DNA from 2 places in the Roseomonas haemaphysalidis genome. Region 2 is predicted to be linked to the other one. Evidence: riboswitches for the same ligand, from Rfam matches in the RefSeq annotation. Region 2 holds a riboswitch; the other holds the start of a gene.
The links. Region 2 has a riboswitch for glycine ahead of IAI59_RS02645 (D-amino acid dehydrogenase). Riboswitches for the same ligand answer to the same signal wherever they lie in the genome.
Positions count from the first base shown of each region.

Region 1: it holds a riboswitch for glycine, as region 2 does, so the genes downstream of both, gcvT (glycine cleavage system aminomethyltransferase GcvT) here and IAI59_RS02645 (D-amino acid dehydrogenase) in region 2, are expected to answer to the same signal.

Region 1 is NZ_CP061177.1:1,642,732-1,651,493, forward strand. Features, by position in the region: gene IAI59_RS07560 (NUDIX hydrolase) at 1-34, opposite strand, end outside; gene gcvP (aminomethyl-transferring glycine dehydrogenase) at 323-3,211, opposite strand; gene gcvH (glycine cleavage system protein GcvH) at 3,211-3,585, opposite strand; gene gcvT (glycine cleavage system aminomethyltransferase GcvT) at 3,597-4,703, opposite strand; glycine riboswitch at 4,755-4,841, opposite strand; glycine riboswitch at 4,846-4,946, opposite strand; gene IAI59_RS07580 (A/G-specific adenine glycosylase) at 5,146-6,195, opposite strand; gene IAI59_RS07585 (DUF721 domain-containing protein) at 6,201-6,746, shown strand; gene IAI59_RS07590 (DsbA family protein) at 6,821-7,441, shown strand; gene IAI59_RS07595 (chromosome segregation SMC family protein) at 7,534-8,762, shown strand, end outside.
Region 2 is NZ_CP061177.1:579,711-588,472, reverse strand. Features, by position in the region: gene IAI59_RS02660 (efflux RND transporter periplasmic adaptor subunit) at 1-970, shown strand, start outside; gene IAI59_RS02655 (efflux RND transporter permease subunit) at 981-4,160, shown strand; gene IAI59_RS02650 (S1C family serine protease) at 4,242-5,222, shown strand; gene IAI59_RS02645 (D-amino acid dehydrogenase) at 5,259-6,512, opposite strand; glycine riboswitch at 6,563-6,644, opposite strand; glycine riboswitch at 6,648-6,736, opposite strand; gene IAI59_RS02640 (Bug family tripartite tricarboxylate transporter substrate binding protein) at 6,908-7,867, shown strand; gene IAI59_RS02635 (MBL fold metallo-hydrolase) at 7,928-8,762, shown strand, end outside.

The DNA of each region.
Region 1 (8,762 bases), 1.1 Mb from region 2:
TGGAAAGGACTTTCCAGGGGGCGAAATCGGTCATGGCGGGCATGGTGCTTGGAATGGGGCGGTTGGCCAAGGGGGCGCTGCCCCCCTGGACCCCCCCGCTGGGGGACAGTGTCCCCCCAGACCCCGCCATCAGGAAGCATGGCGCCTGACACCGCGGGGCGCGCCATCGAATTGTCTTCAAAATCCACCGGCGCCGCGCGTCAGTCGCCGGGGGTTCAACACCCCCGGCGCGCAGGTCCCGCCACAGCCGGGAATGCCGGGGTCCGGGGTGGCTCAGCCACCCCGGCGGGGGTCCAGGGGGCGGAGCCCCCTGGCCTTCGCCTTACTCCGCCGCGATCTGCTGCGCGTTGGCGTAGTCTTCCAGCGGCGCGCAGGTGCAGATCAGGTTGCGGTCGCCATACACATTGTCCACGCGCTTGACCGGCGGCCAGTACTTGTTGGCGGCGACGTAGGGCAGCGGGAAGGCGGCCTCTTCGCGAGAATACGGGTGCGACCATTCCTCCGCCATCACCTCGGCGGCGGTGTGGGGCGCGTTCTTCAGCGCGTTGTCCACCTTGTCCATGCGGCCCTGCTCCACCGCGCGGATCTCGGCGCGGATGGCGATCATGGCGTCGCAGAAGCGGTCCAGTTCCGCCTGGGTCTCGCTTTCGGTGGGCTCCACCATCAGCGTGCCGGCGACGGGCCAGGACATGGTGGGCGCGTGGAAGCCATAGTCCTGCAGGCGCTTGGCGATGTCCTCCACCAGCACGCCGCCGCCCTGCTGGAAGCCGCGGCAGTCCAGGATGCACTCATGCGCCACCATGCCGCGCGCGCCCTTGTAGAGCACGGGGAAGTGCCCATCGAGCCGCTTGGCGATGTAGTTGGCGTTGAGGATGGCGACCTGCGTGGCGCGCGTCAGCGCCTCCGCGCCCATCATGCGGATATAGGCGTAGGAGATGGGCAGGATCGACGCGCTGCCGAAGGGCGCGGCCGAGACCGGGCCGTAGCCGGTGGCGGGGCCGCCCTCGGCCAGCAGCGGGTGGTTGGGCAGGTGCGGGGCGAGGTGCGCCGCGACCCCGATCGGCCCGACGCCCGGGCCGCCGCCGCCATGCGGGATGCAGAAGGTCTTGTGCAGGTTCAGGTGGCAGACATCGGCGCCGATGCGGCCGGGGGCGGTGAGGCCCACCTGCGCATTCATGTTGGCGCCGTCCATGTAGACCTGCCCGCCGGCCGCGTGCACGGCGCCGCAGATGCGGACGATCTGCTCCTCGAACACGCCATGCGTGGAGGGGTAGGTGATCATCAGCGCCGACAGCTTCTCCGCATGCTGCGCGATCTTGGCATCGAGGTCCGCGAGGTCGACGTTGCCGTCGCGGTCGCAGCCCACCACCACCACGCGCATGCCGACCATGGCGGCGGAGGCCGGGTTGGTGCCGTGCGCCGAGGATGGGATCAGGCAGATGTCGCGCTGGTCCTGGCCATTGGCCAGATGGAAGGCGCGGATCGCCAGCAGTCCGGCATACTCGCCCTGGCTGCCGGCGTTGGGCTGCAGCGAGACGGCGGCGAAGCCGGTGATGGTGGCGAGCCAGTCCTCCAGCTGCCGGATCATCGCGATGTAGCCCTGCGCCTGGTCGGCCGGCACGAAGGGGTGCATCTCGCCGAAGCCGGGGAAGGTGACGGGGATCATCTCCGCCGTCGCGTTCAGCTTCATGGTGCAGGAGCCGAGCGGGATCATGCTGCGGTTCAGCGCCACGTCCTTGTCTTCCAGCCGCTTCAGGTAGCGCAGCATGGAATGCTCGGCGTGGTGGGTGTGGAACACCGCCGCCGTCAGGATCTCGGACTTCCGCTCCAGAACAGCGGGGATGCCGCCGGCGGTGGCCTCCAGCGTGGCGCCGAACAGGCCCGCCAGCGTCGCGAGTTCCGCGCGCGTCACGGTCTCGTCCAGCGCGATGGCCAGCGCGCCGCCGTCCAGCTTGCGCAGGTTGAAGCCCTGCTCAAAGGCGGCGTGGTAGATGGCGTCCGTCTTGTCGCCGGTTTCCACCGTGACGGTGTCGAAGAAGGCGTCATGGCGCAGCGTGAAACCGGCGGACTTGGCAGCGCCCGCCAGAAGCTTCGCCTGCAGCGCCACCCGCTGGGCGATGCGACGCAGCCCCTCGGGGCCGTGCCACACGGCGTACATGCCGGCCATCACGGCAAGAAGCACCTGCGCGGTGCAGATGTTGCTGGTCGCCTTTTCGCGGCGGATGTGCTGCTCGCGCGTCTGCAGCGCCAGGCGCATGGCGGGCTTGCCGGCGGCATCCAGCGACACGCCGACCAGGCGCCCCGGCATCAGCCGCTTCAGCCCGTCCTTGACCGCCATGAAGGCGGCATGCGGGCCGCCATAGCCCATCGGCACGCCGAAGCGCTGGCTGGAGCCGATGACCACATCCGCGCCCATCTCGCCCGGCGCGCGCAGCAACACCATGGACAGCGGGTCGGCGGCGACGATGGCCAGCCCCCCGGCCGCCTGCACGGCGGCGATCTCGGGCGACAGGTCGCGCAGCTCGCCGGTGGTGCCGGGATACTGCAGCAGCAGCGCGAAGGGCTTTTCGCTGCCGCAGGCGGCCACGACCTCGGCCGGGGCCACGACGCTGACGGTCAGCTTCAGCGGCTCGGCGCGGGTGCGCACCACGGCGATGGTCTGCGGGTGCACGTCGGCGGCCACCAGGATGGTGCGCGACTTCTGCTTGTTGGAGGCGAGCGCGATGGCCATCGCCTCGGCCGCCGCCGTCGCCTCATCCAGCAGCGAGGCGTTCGCCACCGGCAGGCCGGTGAGGTCGGTCACCATGGTCTGGAAGTTGACCAGCGCTTCCAGCCGCCCCTGGGCAATCTCCGCCTGGTAGGGGGTATAGGCGGTGTACCAGCCCGGATTCTCCAGCACGTTGCGGAGAATGACCGGCGGCACGTGGGTGCCGTGGTAGCCCATGCCGATCAGTGACTTCTTGAGCACGTTCTTTTCGGACAGCGCGCGCAGCTCGGCGATGGCCTCGGCTTCCGTGGCCGGCGCCGGCAGGGTGGAGAAGTCCTGGCCGCGGATGTCGGCCGGCACGGTGCGGTCGGCCAGCGCGTCCAGGCTGTCGACGCCCACCACCTTCAGCATGGCGGCGATCTCGGCCCCCGACGGGCCGATATGCCGGGCGGCGAAGGCGCCGTGGTCTTCCAGCGCGCTCAGCGCGTCGAGGGCCGAGGTCATCAGAGGCTGTCCACGAAGGCGGCGTAGTCGGATTCGCTCATCAGGGCCTCCACGGCGGCGGGGTCGGCCGCCTCGATCTTGAAGAACCAGCCGTCGGCGGTGGGCGCCGAGTTGGCCAGCGAGGGGTTGTCCACCAGCGCATCGTTCACCGCGACCACCTTGCCGGCGATCGGCGCGTAGACGTCGGACGCCGCCTTGACGCTTTCGACCACCGCCACGGCCTCCTCGGCCGCGACCTCACGCCCGGCCTCGGGCAGTTCCACGAACACCACGTCGCCCAGCGCGGTCTGCGCGTGGTCGGTGATGCCGATGGTGGCCACGCCACCTTCCAGCCGCACCCACTCGTGGTCCTTGGTGTACTTGGTTTCAGCCATGACAGGGCTCCTCAGCGAATGTAGCGGTGGGGAAAGAAGGGGGTGGCCGCGACGCGGGCGGGCGAGGCCTTGCCGCGCACCATCAGGTCCAGCGCCGTGCCGTCGGCGGCATGCCCGCGCGCCACGTAGCCCATGGCGCAGGGGCCGTTCAGGCTGGGGCCGAAGCCGCCGCTGGTGATCTCGCCGACCACGTCGCCGCCCACCTGCACGGGGGTGTGGCCGCGTGCCGGCTGCCGGCCGTCGGGCAGGATGCCGACGCGCAGGCGCTTCGGGCCGTTGTCCAGCTCCTCGCGCACGCGGTCCGCGCCGGGGAAGTTCCATTCGGTGCGGCGGCGCTTGCCGATGGTCCACACCAGATTGGCTTCCACCGCGCTGGTCGTCTCGTCGATATCGTTGCCATACAGGCACAGCCCGGCTTCCAGGCGCAGCGAGTCGCGCGCGCCGAGGCCGGCCGCCGTGGCGCCCGGCAGGGCCAGCAGCGCGCGGGCGAGGCTTTCGGCCTCCTCCGCCGGCACGGAGATCTCCACGCCGTCCTCGCCGGTGTAGCCACTGCGGCTGACCAGCGTGGGGATGCCGGCGATCTCCACCGCCAGCACGTCCATGAAGCGCATGCCGGCGACGGCGGGCGCGATGGTGGCCAGCGATGCCACGGCGCCCGGGCCCTGGAAGGCCACCAGCGCGCGGTCCGGCAGGCGCTTCAGGGACACGCCGGAGGGCAGCGCCGCCTCGATCGCCGCGTAGTCCACCGCCTTGCGGCTGGCGTTGACCACCAGGAACAGGCGGTCGCCGAGATTGGCGACCATGAAGTCGTCCAGGATGCCGCCGGCTTCCGTGGTCAGCAGCCCGTACTTCTGGCGGCCCGGCTTCAGGATCTGCACGTCGGCCGGCGTCAGGCGCTCCAGCGCCGCGGCGGCGCCTTCGCCCACCAGCTCGGCCTGTCCCATGTGGGACACGTCGAACAGCGCGGCACCGGCGCGCGTCGCCAGATGCTCGGCCATGATGCCGGCGGGGTACTGCACGGGCATGGCATAGCCCGCGAAGGGCACCATCTTGCCGCCCAGCTCCCGGTGCAGGGAGGCGAGGGGGGTTTCCAGAAGCGTTTCAGTCGTATCGGCCACGCAGCCTCCATCGCCGCGCCTGCGCGCGGCGTGTCCGGGTTCGTGGCCCCCCTCTGTCCGATGACCTGAGAGATTCAGCGCGAAAGCCTCGCGCCTTACTCCGTCGGTGCCGGCGCTCGCGCGCCGGGCTTTCCAGAGTCCCCTTCCCCACGCGGTTCCTGGTGCCTGAGCGTTTCCGGGGGCCGGTTGCGCCTTCGGCGACGGCAGGGCGCCTTGCCTGCCATGCTCTCCCGCGCGGGATCAGCGGGTGGGGTTCTCTCTGCCCGAGCAGCGGGCGCGAGGCAACGGTGCAGAAGGTCGGGGAAAAGAATTCCCCCGAGCCCCCATCTTTCTTTTGCCTGTTTGCCGGTCAGAACCACGGTGAGGGCCCGCCTGACCGCCCAACCCGGCGCCATCAAGCAGAAAAAGGATGGGGGTCCGGGGGAATTCCTTCCCCCGGCCTTTACCCCATCGCCCCCTCGCTCTCCGCCAAGTCGAGCAGCTTCTGCATGGTCCCCGGCAGCGCGGCCCGCGCGGCGGCCAGCGTCATCCACTCGCCGTCGCGCAGGTTGGCGCCGGGCGGCGCGGTGGCGACCCGCAGCGCCATGTGCAGCTCGAAATGCGTGAAGCCGTGCTTCGCCTCGCCGTCCAGCGCCCGCCAGTCCAGGCCGGGCAGGGGGGCGAAGGGCGGGATCTCGGCGTCGGTCCAGGGGGTTTCGCGCCAGGGGGTGCCGGGCAATTCCAGCATGCCGCCCAGCAGGCCGGTGGGCGGGCGGCGGCGCAGCAACAGGCGGCCGGTGCCGTCCAGCAGCAGGAAGTGCACGCCGCGCTTCAAGGGGCGGGCCTTCTTGGCCGCCTTGCGCGGCAGGCTGGGGGCGAGGCCGGTGCGGAAGCCCTCGCAGTCCGAGCGCCAGGGGCACAGGGCGCAGGCCGGGCTGCGCGGCGTGCAAATGGTGGCGCCGAGGTCGAACAGGGCCTGCACGAAATCCGATGGCCGGGCGCGGGCGGCGTCCTGCTCCATCCAGCGGCGGGCCAGGGCGGCCAGCGCCGGGCGGGCGCCGGGCAGCGGGGCCTCGATGGCGCCGAGCCGGGCGGTGACGCGCTCGACATTGCCGTCCAGCGGCACGGTGGGGCGGCCAAAGGCGATGGCGGCCACGGCGGCGGCGGTATAGGCGCCGATGCCGGGCAATGCCCGCAGCTCGTCCTCCGTGTCGGGAAAGCCGCCGCGCGCCACCACGGCCTGGGCGCAGGCGTGCAGGTTGCGGGCGCGGGCGTAGTAGCCGAGCCCGGCCCATTCCTCGGCCACCGCGTCCCAGGGGGCGGCGGCGAGGGTTTCGACATCCGGGAAGCGAACCAGGAAGCGGCGCCAGCGCGGGCCGACGGCGGCGACCGTGGTCTGCTGCAACATGACCTCGGAGAGCCATATACGGTATGGATCGCGCGTCGCTTCCCGCCAGGGCAGGGTGCGGCGGTGGCGGTCGTACCATTCGAGAAGCAGGGAGGCGGCGGGCAGCACGTATGCAGCAAAAGGACCGGAACGGCGGCGGCGCAACCCCCCCGGCGGCGAAAACCGCGCAAAAGCCGGCCCTGGCGCCCGATGGCGGCCCCGGATGGCGGTCGGACCGCGGGCCACGCGCGCTGGGCGCGCTGCTGCCGGCGCTGACCCGGCCGGTGTTCCGCAAGCGCAGCCCGGCGGCGGCGCAGCTGATCATCGACTGGCCGCAGATCGCGGGGCCGGTGCTGGCGGCGCAGACGGTGCCGCGCGGCGTCTCCGGCGGCACGCTGACGCTGGCCTGCTCCGGCCCGGTGGCGATGGAGCTGCAGCACCTGGCACCGCAGCTGATCGGGCGCATCAACACCGCCATGGGGCAGGCGCTGGTGCAGCGGCTGCGCTTTGTGCAGGCGGCGCTGCCGCCGCGCCGGCCACCGCCACCCAAGCCCGCGGCGGTGGCGCTGCCGGACGCGCTGGCCGCCCGTCTGGAAGGCGTGGAGGACCCGGAGTTGCGGGCGGCTCTGGCAAGATTGGGCCAGGGGGTTTATCGGGGGCGCCGAAACGCCGGTTGACGGCTGGCGGCGCGGCCGCCGCGACCCTATCTGCCGCCGCACATCGCTGTTCCAAGCCACCTGAGGAGGCCGCCTTGACCCTTTCGCGCCGTTCGCTGCTGACCGTGCCGCTGGTGCTTGCCGCCGCGCCCGCCCTGGCCCAGGGCGCCTCGCCGACCAACGCCGATGCGCGGCTGGGCGACCGCGGCTACGGCCCGGCCGGCGCCAAGGTCGTGGTGCAGGAATACTTTTCCCTGACCTGCCCGCATTGCGCCGCCTTTCACAAGGAAAGCTGGCCGCAGATCAAGGAACGGCTGATGGGCCCGACCGGCAATGCCCGCATGGTGTGGAAGGAATTCCCGCTGGACCAGCTGGCGCTGGCGGCCTCGCAGGTGGCGCGCAGCCTGCCGGCCGAGCGCTACGAGGGCTTCATCAGCGCGCTGCTGGCCAGCCAGGACCGCTGGGCCTTCGCGCGCGGCGCCGACAACATCGCCGAGATCGCCAAGATCGCGGCGCTGGCGGGCATGACGCGGGCGCAGGTGGATGCCGCCGTGGCCGACCAGGCGCTGGCCAAGGGCATCCTGGAAATGCGCGCCGCCGGCCAAAGCCAGTTCAACGTCAATTCCACGCCCACCTTCGTGTTCAACAAGAAGGTGCAGCCCGGGGCCGTCAGCGCCGACCGCTTCGCGCAGCTGGCAGCCGAAGCCGGCGCTTGAGCGAGGCTGAGGGGGGCGCACCCGCCGCCCCGCAGGAGGATGCCGCCCCGGCGCGGGACGCGGCCACCGAGGCGGCGGCCCGCGCCGCCGCCTTGCGCGCCACGCTGGTGCGGCTGCGCATCGCCGGCTTCAAGAGCTTCGCCGAGCCCACGGTGGTGGAGGTGCTGCCCGGGCTGACCGGCGTGGTCGGCCCCAACGGCTGCGGCAAGTCCAACGTGGTGGAGGCGCTGCGCTGGGCGATGGGCGAAACCAACGCTCGCGCCATGCGCGGCGGCGAGATGGACGACGTCATCTTCGCCGGCACCTCCACCCGCCCCGGCCGCAACCAGGCGGAGGTGACGCTGCAGCTGGAGGATGCCTCCGGCCTCGCCCCGCCGCCCAACCAGCAGGCGCCGGAACTGGAGATCACCCGCCGCATCGTGCGCGGCGAGGGCACCGGCTTTCGCATCAACGGCCGCGAGATCCGCGGGCGGGACGTGCAGACGCTGTTCGCCGACATCGGTTCCGGCGCGCGCTCCTCGGCCATGGTCAGCCAGGGACGCGTGGCGTCGCTGATCGCGGCCAAGCCCGAGGAACGGCGGCAGGTGCTGGAGGAAGCGGCCGGCATCGCCGGCCTGCGTGCCCGCAAGCACGAGGCCGAGCTGAAGCTGCGCCAGGCCGAGCAGAACCTGACCCGCGCCGAGGACCTCAAGGGTCAGCTGGAGGTGCAGCGCCAGTCGCTGACCCGCCAGGCACGGCAGGCCGCACGCTACCGCAACCTGTCTGGCCTGACCCGCGCTGCGGAAGCCGAGTTCTTTGCCCTGCTGGTGGCGCGTGCCGAGGCCGCCCTGGTCGCCGCGCGGCAGGACTTCGCGCAGGCCCAGGCCGCCACGCGCGCCGCCGAGCAGGCAGCCACCGAGGGTGCCACCCGCGCCTTCACCGCCGAGCGCGCGGTGCCCGCGCCGCGCGAAGCCGAGGCCACCGCCCGCACGGCGCTGGAACGCCACCGCATCGCCGCCGAAAGCACGCAGGACGAGGAGCGCCGCGCCCGCGCCGCCCTGGCCGAGGCCGAGGCGCGGCTGGCCCAGTTGCGGGGCGACCTGGAGCATGCCGCCCGCCAGGAGCGCGACGCCGCCGAGGCGGAAGGGCGCCTGGGGGCCGAGGCCGCGACGCTGGAAGCCGTGCGCGCCGCGCTTCCCGACCGCCTGGACGCCGCCCGCGCCGAGGCTGCCGGGGCCGGCGATGCCGCCGCCGAAGCCGAGCGCGCGGCCGACCGCGCCGCCGAGGAAGCCGCCGCCGCCGGCGCCGAGGCCACCCGCATCGGCGCCGAGCGCGCCGCCGC
Region 2 (8,762 bases):
CGCCCGGGTGGCGCTGCGCCCCCGCATCTCGGGCCAGGTGGAGCGCGTGCATTTCCGCGACGGCCAGCTGGTCCAGGCCGGCGACCTGCTGTTCACCATCGACCGCCGGCCCTTTGACATCGCGGTGGAAACCGCGCGGGCCGACGTGGCGCGCGCCGAAGCCAAGCAGGAGCTGGCGCGCAGCGAGATCGAGCGCACCAACTCGCTGGTGCGCGACCGCTACGCCCCGCAGTCGCAGCTCGACACGCGCCGCGCCGCGCAGCGCGACGCCGAGGCCGGCATTGCCGAGGCGCGCGCCCGGCTGCGGCAGGCCGAGCTGGAGCGCAGCTGGACCGAGGTGCGCGCGCCGCATCCCGGCCGCGTGTCCGACCGCCGGGTGGATGCCGGCAACCTGGTGCAGGCGGGCGAAACCCTGCTGACCACCATCCTGGCGCTGGACCCGATCTATGCGGGCTTCGACCTCAGCGAGGCCGACCTTTTGCGCTTCCAGCGCCGCGGCGGCGCCCGCCCCGGCACGGATGCCGCCGGCGAGCCGGTGCGGCTGCGCCTGGCCGACGAGGCCGGCTGGGACCGCGAAGGCAGGCTGGACTTCCTGGACACGGCGCTCGACCGCCGCTCCGGCACGGTCCGGGCGCGGGCCACGGTCAGCAACCCCGACCTGCTGCTGGTCCCTGGCAGCTTCGCCCGGCTGCAGCTCCGCGCCGGGGAGGGCGACGTGCTCCTGGTGCCGGATGCCGCCATCGCCGCCGACCAGGCTGCGCGGGTGGTGATGACGGTGGCGGCCGACGGCACCGTGCGGGCCAAGCCCGTCACCCTCGGCCCCGTGGTGGATGGCTTGCGCGTGGTGCGCGGCGGGCTGCTGCCGAACGACCAGGTGATCACCGCCGGGCTGCACCTCGCCCGGCCCGGCGCGCGCGTGACGGCGGAGGTGCGGCCGATCGCCGCCCCCCGCCTCGCCGCCGCGCAGTGAGGGCAGGGCCATGCGCTTCGCCCAGTTCTTCATCTCGCGGCCGGTCTTCGCCTCGGTCATCTCCATCGCCATCGTGCTGGTCGGCATCATCGCCGGCCTGCGCCTGCCGATCAGCGAATACCCCGAGATCGCGCCGCCGACCGTGACCATCGCCGCCACCTATCCCGGCGCGTCCGCCGCCGTGATCGCCGAAACGGTGGCCGCCCCCATCGAGCAGGAGATCAACGGCGTCGAGGGCATGCTCTACGTGACCTCGCAGGCCACCGGCGACGGGCGGCTGTCCGTCAACGTCGTGTTCCGCCAGGGCGTGGACGTGGATCAGGCCCAGGTGCTGGTGCAGAACCGCATGGCGGTGGCCGAGGCGCGGCTGCCGGAGGAGGTGCGCCGGCTCGGCATCACCGTCCGCAAGGCCTCGCCCGACATCATGATGGTGGTGCACTTCACTTCGCCGGACGGCTCCCGGGACGAGCAGTACCTGTCCAACTACGTGATGCTGAACGTCAAGGATCGCATCGCGCGCCTCGATGGCATCGGCGACGTGCAGGTCTTCGGCGCGCGCGACTACGCCATGCGCGTCTGGCTCGACCCCGCCAAGGTGGCCGAGCGCGGGCTGACGCCGGGCGAGGTGGTGGACGCGCTCCGCCGCGCCAACGTGCAGGTGGCCGCCGGCGGGCTGAACCACCCGCCGACCGGCGCCTCCAACGGTGCCTTCCAGCTCAACATCCAGGCGCTGGGCCGGCTGCGCAGCGTGGACGAATTCGCCGACATCGTGGTGTCCACCAACGCGGACGGCGCGGCGCTGCGGCTGCGCGACGTGGCGCGGGTGGAGCTGGGCGCGCAGGACTATTCGCTCAGTGCATATCTGGACGCCGATCGCGCGGTGGCCATGCCGGTGTTCCAGCAGCCCGGCTCCAACGCCCTGGCCACCGCCCAGGCGCTGCGCGCCACGCTGGAACAGCTCAAGCAGGACTTCCCGCCCGGCATCGAGTACCACGCCGTCTACGACACCACCCTGTTCATCGAGCAGTCGATGGAGGCGGTGGTGCACACCTTCGTCGAGGCCATCGTGCTCGTCGTGCTGGTGGTGATCCTGTTTCTGCAGTCCTGGCGCGCTTCCATCATCCCGCTGGCGGCCATCCCGGTGTCCATCATCGGCACGCTGGCCTTCATGGCGGCGCTCGGCATCTCGCTGAACAGCCTGTCGATGTTCGGCCTGATCCTGGCCATCGGCATCGTCGTCGACGACGCCATCGTGGTGGTGGAGAACGTCGAGCGCCACATGGCCGCCGGCATGGACCCCGTGGCCGCCACGCGGCGCACCATGGACGAGGTGGGTTTCGCGCTCTTGGCCATCGCGCTGGTGCTCTGCGCCGTGTTCGTGCCCACTGCCTTTATCGAGGGGCTGTCCGGCGCCTTCTACCGCCAGTTCGCCGTCACCATCGCGGTGGCGACCCTGCTGTCGGCGCTGGTGTCGCTGACGCTGTCGCCCGCGCTCGCCGCCCTGCTGCTGCGGCCGCACGCGCATGCGGCGCCCACCGGCTGGCGCCGCTGGGCCGGCGCACCGTTCCGCGCCTTCTTCGGCGGCTTCAACCGGCTGTTCGACCGCATGTCGTCGGGCTACGGCAGCATGACGCGGCGGCTGGTGCGGCTGCCGGTGATCCTGCTGCTGCTGTTCGGCGGGCTGCTGGCGCTGACCGGGCGCAACGTCATGACCACGCCCACCGGGCTGATCCCGCCGCTGGACCGCGGCTACCTGATCGCCGCCTTCCAGCTGCCGCCCGGCGCCTCCTTCGCGCGCACCGACGCGGTGATCCAGCAGGCGACCAAGGACGTGCTATCCGTCCCCGGCGTCGCCAATTCCATCGCCTTCACCGGCTTCGACGGCGCCACCTTCACCAACGCGCCCAATTCCGGCGTGATCTTCGTCAACCTCGCCTCCTTCGAGGCGCGGGCGGCGGCGGGGCTGAGCTTCGGGGGCATCACCCAGGCCGTGCAGGCCAAGCTGATGCAGCAGCGCGAGGCGCTGGCGCTGGTCATCCCGCCGCCCTCGGTTTCGGGCATCGGCACCGGCGGCGGCTTCAAGCTGTTCGTGCAGGACCGCAGTGACCGCGGCGCCCGCGCGCTGGAGGAGGTGACGAACTCCATCGTCGCCGCCGCCAACGGGCAGACCGAGATCGCCATGGCCTTCACGCTGTTCAACACCCGCACGCCGACGCTGCGGGCCGAGGTGGACCGCACCAAGGCGGAGATGCTGGGCGTGCCGCTGTCGCGCGTGTCGGAAACGCTGTCCACCTACCTGGGCTCGGCCTTTGTCAACGACTTCAACATCCTCGGCCGCACCTTCCGCGTCACGGCGCAGGCGGAGGAAACCGCGCGCCTGACGCCGCGCGATGTCGAGCTGCTGCGGACCCGCAACATGGCGGGCGACATGGTGCCGATCGGCGCGCTGGCGACGCTGGAAGCCGATACCGCCGCCTACCGCGTGCCGCGCTACAACCTCTACCCCGCCGCCGAGGTACAGGGCGCCGCCGCCCCCGGCGTGTCCACCGGCCAGGCGATCGCGGCCATGGAGCGCCTGCTGCGCGACAAGCTGCCGCCCGGCTACGGCTTTGAGTGGACCGAGATCGCGTTGCAGGAAACCAGCCAGGGCAACACGGCGCCGATCGCCTTCGGGCTGGCGGTCATCTTTGTTATCCTGCTGCTGGCGGCGCTGTACGAAAGCTGGCTCTTGCCGCTGGCGGTGGTGCTGATCGCGCCGATGTCCGTGCTGGCGGCGCTGGCCGGCGTGGTGTGGCGGGGCCTCGACAACAACGTGCTGGTGCAGGTGGGTCTGGTGGTGCTGATCGGGCTGGCGGCCAAGAACGCCATCCTGATCGTCGAGTTCGCCCGCCACGCGGAAAGCGAGGGCATGACCCGCTGGCAGGCGGCGGAAGCGGCGGCGCGCACCCGGCTGCGGCCGATTCTGATGACCTCGCTGGCCTTTATCCTGGGCGTGCTGCCGCTGGCCATCGCGACGGGCGCGGGGGCGGAGATGCGGCAAAGCCTCGGCACCGCGGTGTTCGCCGGCATGCTGGGCGTGACCGGCTTCGGGCTGGTCTTCACGCCGGTCTTCTACGTGGTCGCCCGCGCCATGGCGCGGCGCGACCGCCCGGCGCGGCCGGAGGCGCTGGCCGTCCCGGAAGCCCGATAGCGGCCGGCGTGCCACCGGAGGCCGCCGCCGGGCGTTACCCCGGCTGCGACCGCGACGACAGGCAGGACAGGAGGCAAGGCCATGGCAGCAGCAGACGACGAGGACCGGGTTCCGGAGCCCCTGCGCCCGCGGCCCGAGGACTATGCCTACGACCTGGACCAGGCGCTCTCTGCCGTCGTGACCCTGCATGCCAGGGTGCCGGAGGACGCCTTCACCGCCGGCACCCTGGGCACGGAGCGGCTGGGCAATGCCGTGCTGATCCGTGACAGCGGCCTGCTGCTGACCATCGGCTACCTGGTGACCGAGGCGCAGGAGATCTGGCTGACCACCGCCACGGGCCGCGTGGTGGCCGGCCATGTGCTGGGCTACGACCAGGTGACCGGCTTCGGGCTGGTGCAGGCGCTGGGCTCGCTGGGCGTCCCGGCGCTGCCGCTCGGCCGCTCCTCCGAGGTGCCGGTGGGCGCCCAGGTGGTGTTCGCCGGCGCCGGCGGCCGCGCCGGGGCGCTGGCGGCGCGGGTGGTGTCGCGCCAGGAATTCACCGGCTACTGGGAATACGTGCTGGACGAGGCGCTCTACACCGCCCCGGCGCACCCGCTGTGGGGTGGCGCCGCGCTGCTCAACCCGGCGGGCGAGGTGGTGGGCATCGGTTCCATCCAGCTGGGTCACGACCCCGGCGATGGCCGCGTGCGGGTGCTGAACATGAGCGTGCCGGTGGACCTGCTGGCGCCCATCCTGGACGAGATGCTGACGCTGGGCCGCCCGGCCCGCCCGCCGCGCCCGTGGCTGGGCGTGTCCGCCAGCTCGGACGAAGGGCAGGTGGTGCTGGTGGGCGTCACGCCGCGCGGTCCGGCGGCGCGGGCCGGGTTGCGCAAGGGCGACGTGGTGCTGGCGGTGGACGAAACGCCGGTGAGCGACATCGCCGCCTTTTTCCGTGCCCTTTGGGCGGTGGGCGATGCCGGCGCCAGCATTCCCCTGACGCTGGAGCGCGAGGACGACCGCTTCGAGGTCAGCGTCACGTCCGGCGACCGGCAAAGCTTCCTGAAGGCCGCGCCGCTGCACTGAGGCGGCAGCGCGGCCCCCAGGGGCCCCCAGGGGCCGCTAGGCGGCGGCCCGCAGGCCGGTGCCGGCCGCCGCATCCACCGCATCCGCCGCCATCTGCGCGGTGGCGGCCGACAGCGTCCAGCCCAGGTGGCCGTGCCCGGTGTTGTAGAACACGCCCGGGCGGCTGCCGGCGCCGACGCGCGGCATCAGGTTGGGCGTCATCGGGCGCAGTCCGGCCCAGGGCACCACGCGCGCGGTGGACACGCCGGGGAACAACTGCTGCACCCAGTCCACCAGCGGCTTCACCCGGTCGGCGCGGATGTCGCGGTTTTCGCCGTTGAACTCGGCGGTGCCGGCGACGCGGAAGCGGTCCTCGCCCAGGCGGCTGGTGACGATCTTGGTGGCATCGTCCAGCAGGCTGACCTGTGGCGCCGCCTGCCGGCTTCCAGCATCGTCCAGCTGCACCGTGATGGAATAGCCCTTCACCGGGTAGACGTTGACCCGGTCCCCCAGCATGGCGGCGAAGCGGCGGCTGGCCACGCCGGCGCAGATCACCACCTGGTCCACCGCCAGCACCTCGCCCGCGCCCTGCGGGCCGCCGGCGGGGCGCCAGTCGATGCGGAGCCCGCCCTGCTGGTGGGCGATGCCCGTCACCTCGGCGTCCAGCAGAAAGCGCGCGCCGCGGCGCTGGCAGGCCTCGGCCAGCCCGCGGGTGAACTTGTGGATGTCGCCCGTGGAGTCGGACGGCGTGAAGAAGCCGCCGTGCCACTGCCCGCCCAGCGCCGGCTCGATCCCGCGCATCTCCTCCGGCGTCACGGCCGCGCGGTCGAGGCCGCCTTCGCGCAGCAGGCCGTTGACGCGGGCGGCGGCATCGAAGCCCGCCTTGTCGCGGTAGACGTGCAGAATGCCGCGCCGGCGCAGGTCGAAGTCGATGTTCTCGCGCTCGGCGATGCCGAACAGCTGCGCCCGCGCCGCGATGGCCAGCCGCGTGGTGGCGATGGTGTTGTCGCGGTACTGCGGGATGCGGCCGACGAACTCGCCCAGCCAGCCGTATTTGTGCAGCCCGGGGCGCGGGTTCAGCAGCAGCGGCGCGTCCCGCCGCAGCATCCACTTCATGCCCTTGGCGATGGTGGACACGCTGTTCCACACCTCGGCGTTGCTGGCCGAAAGCTGGCCGCCGTTGGCGAAGGAGGTTTCCATCGCGGCGTAGCGGTGGCGGTCCAGCACGATGACGGAATGCCCGCGCTCCAGCAGCGCATAGGCGGTGGTGACGCCGGTGATGCCGGCTCCGATGATGGCGACCGTGCTCATGACGGGCTCCAGGCAAGGGTTTGCGGCACGGCCCGTGCCGTTCCGCCCCCATCTGTCCTGTTACCTGAGAGCGTGACCGGCGCTGCCGCCGGCATCCCCTTCGGTGGGCGCGCGAGGCGCCTCTCTCCAGATCGTCCCCGGCATGCGGTCCCTGGTGCCTGAGAGTTTCCCGGGGGGTTGCTCCGTCGGCGGCGGCCGGAACCGCGCTCTCCCGCATGCCGTGCATGGACAAGGAGAAGCATCCACCTTTCCCCTGCCGGGCGTCAACGGGAATCCGCGTCCGGCCGCCGCCGCTGTCGCCCGGCGCGGCATGGCTTTAGGCTGCCGACGGGGCCTGGCGGAAGCCGCGCCAAGCGGACCGCCGGCCCCGGGAAATTACAGGAAAGCCGCGTTCCATGCGACACATCCTGGCCATGCTCGGCCTTTGCCTGCTCGCCTTCCCGCCGCCCGCCCGGGCGCAGCTGCCGGACCGGCCGCTGCGCATCATCGTCCCCTCGCCCCCGGGCGGCACCGGCGACATCGTGGCGCGCCTGCTGGCGGAGGCCGTCTCGACCCGGCTGCCGCGCGGCGCCGTGGTGGACAACCGCGCCGGCGCCAACGGCAACATCGGCATGGGCGAGGCGCAGCGCGGCGCTGCGGACGGCTCCGTGCTGGTGCAATGCGCCTTTGGCCCCTGCGGCGCCAACCCCTCGCTCTACGCGCAGCCGGGCTACGAGCTGGACGGCTTCGTGCCCGTGATCCTGACCGGCGCGGTGCGCAACGTCATGGTCACGCGCCGCGGCTTTCCCGCCCGCACCCTGCCGGAGGTGATCGCGCTGGTGCGCGCCAAGCCTGGTACCGTCACCTTCGCCTCGTCCGGCGTCGGCGCCTCCAACCACCTGGGGCCGGAGCTGCTGCGCACGCGCTTCGGGCTGGACTGGGTGCATGTGCCGTATCGCGGCAGCGGCCCCGCCATCACGGACCTCGTCGCCGGCACGGTGGACGTGTTCTTCGACAACCTGCCGTCCATCCTGCCGCAGATCCGCGCGGGCGCGGTGCAGCCGGTCGCCACCCTGGCGGCCGGGCGCCTGCCGGAGCTGCCCGACCTGCCGACCTTCGCCGAGGCCGGCGCGCCCGGCGTGGTGATCGACAGCTGGTTCGGCTTTCTGGCGCCGCCGCGCACGCCGCCGGCGGTGGCCGAGGCGCTGAACGCCGCCTTCGACGAGGCCCTGCGGCGGCCCGAGGTGCGGGAGCGGATGCAGGGCGCCGGCGTGGTGCCGCTGGGCGGCGGCACCGCCCGCATGGCGGAGCAGGTGCGCTCGGAAACGCAGCGCTGGGGCGAGGTGATCCGGGCCAACGGCATCCGCGCCGAATAGCGGGGGGATTCTTTCCCACCCGCTTCCATGCTTCACTCCTCCGGGCAAGGAGACGGCCACATGCACTTCACCCTTGGCGACGTCCGCGTCGACCTCGTGCTCGACATGGATGTCTTTCCCCTGCCGGCCGCGCGCATCATGCCGGGGCGCGACCTCGGCGAGCTGCTGCCCCACCGGGCGCTGCTGGAGCCCGACCACATGGACTTCGCGCGTGGCGACCTGCTGCTGGGCATGCAGGCGCTGCTGCTGCGGCTGCCGGGGCTGACCGTGCTGGTGGACACCTGCGTGGGCGAGCACAAGGAGCGCCCGGCCCACCCGCACTGGCACCGCCGCGCGGCCAGTGGCTTTCTGGACGCGCTGGGCGTGCCGCCGGAAGCGGTGGACGTGGTGCTGTGCACCCACCTGCACGCCGACCACGTGGGCTGGAACACCCGCCTGCGGGACGGCCGCTGGGTGCCGACCTTTCCCCGCGCCCGCTACCTGGTGGGGCGGCGGGAGCTGCAATACTGGCAGGCGCGCGCCGCCGCCGAGCCCGGCGTCAGCCACGGTGCCTTCGCCGACAGCGTGCAGCCGCTGCTGGACGCCGGCGTGGTGGACGCGGTGGCGGATGGATACGAGCTGGCGCCCGGCCTGACGCTGAAGCCGCTGCCCGGCCACACGGTGGGGCAGATGGGGCTGTGGCTGGAACGCGCGGGCGCGCGCGCCATCTTCTGCGGCGACGCCATCCATTCGCCGGTGCAGATCCTGCGCCCCGACTGGTCCAGCGCCTTCTGCACCGACCCGGAGGAAGCGGCGGAAACCCGCCGGACCCTGCTGCACTGCGCGGCGGAGGACGGCACGGTGCTGGTGCCCGCGCATTTCCGCCGCTGCGGCTGCACCCGCATCCGCCGCGAGG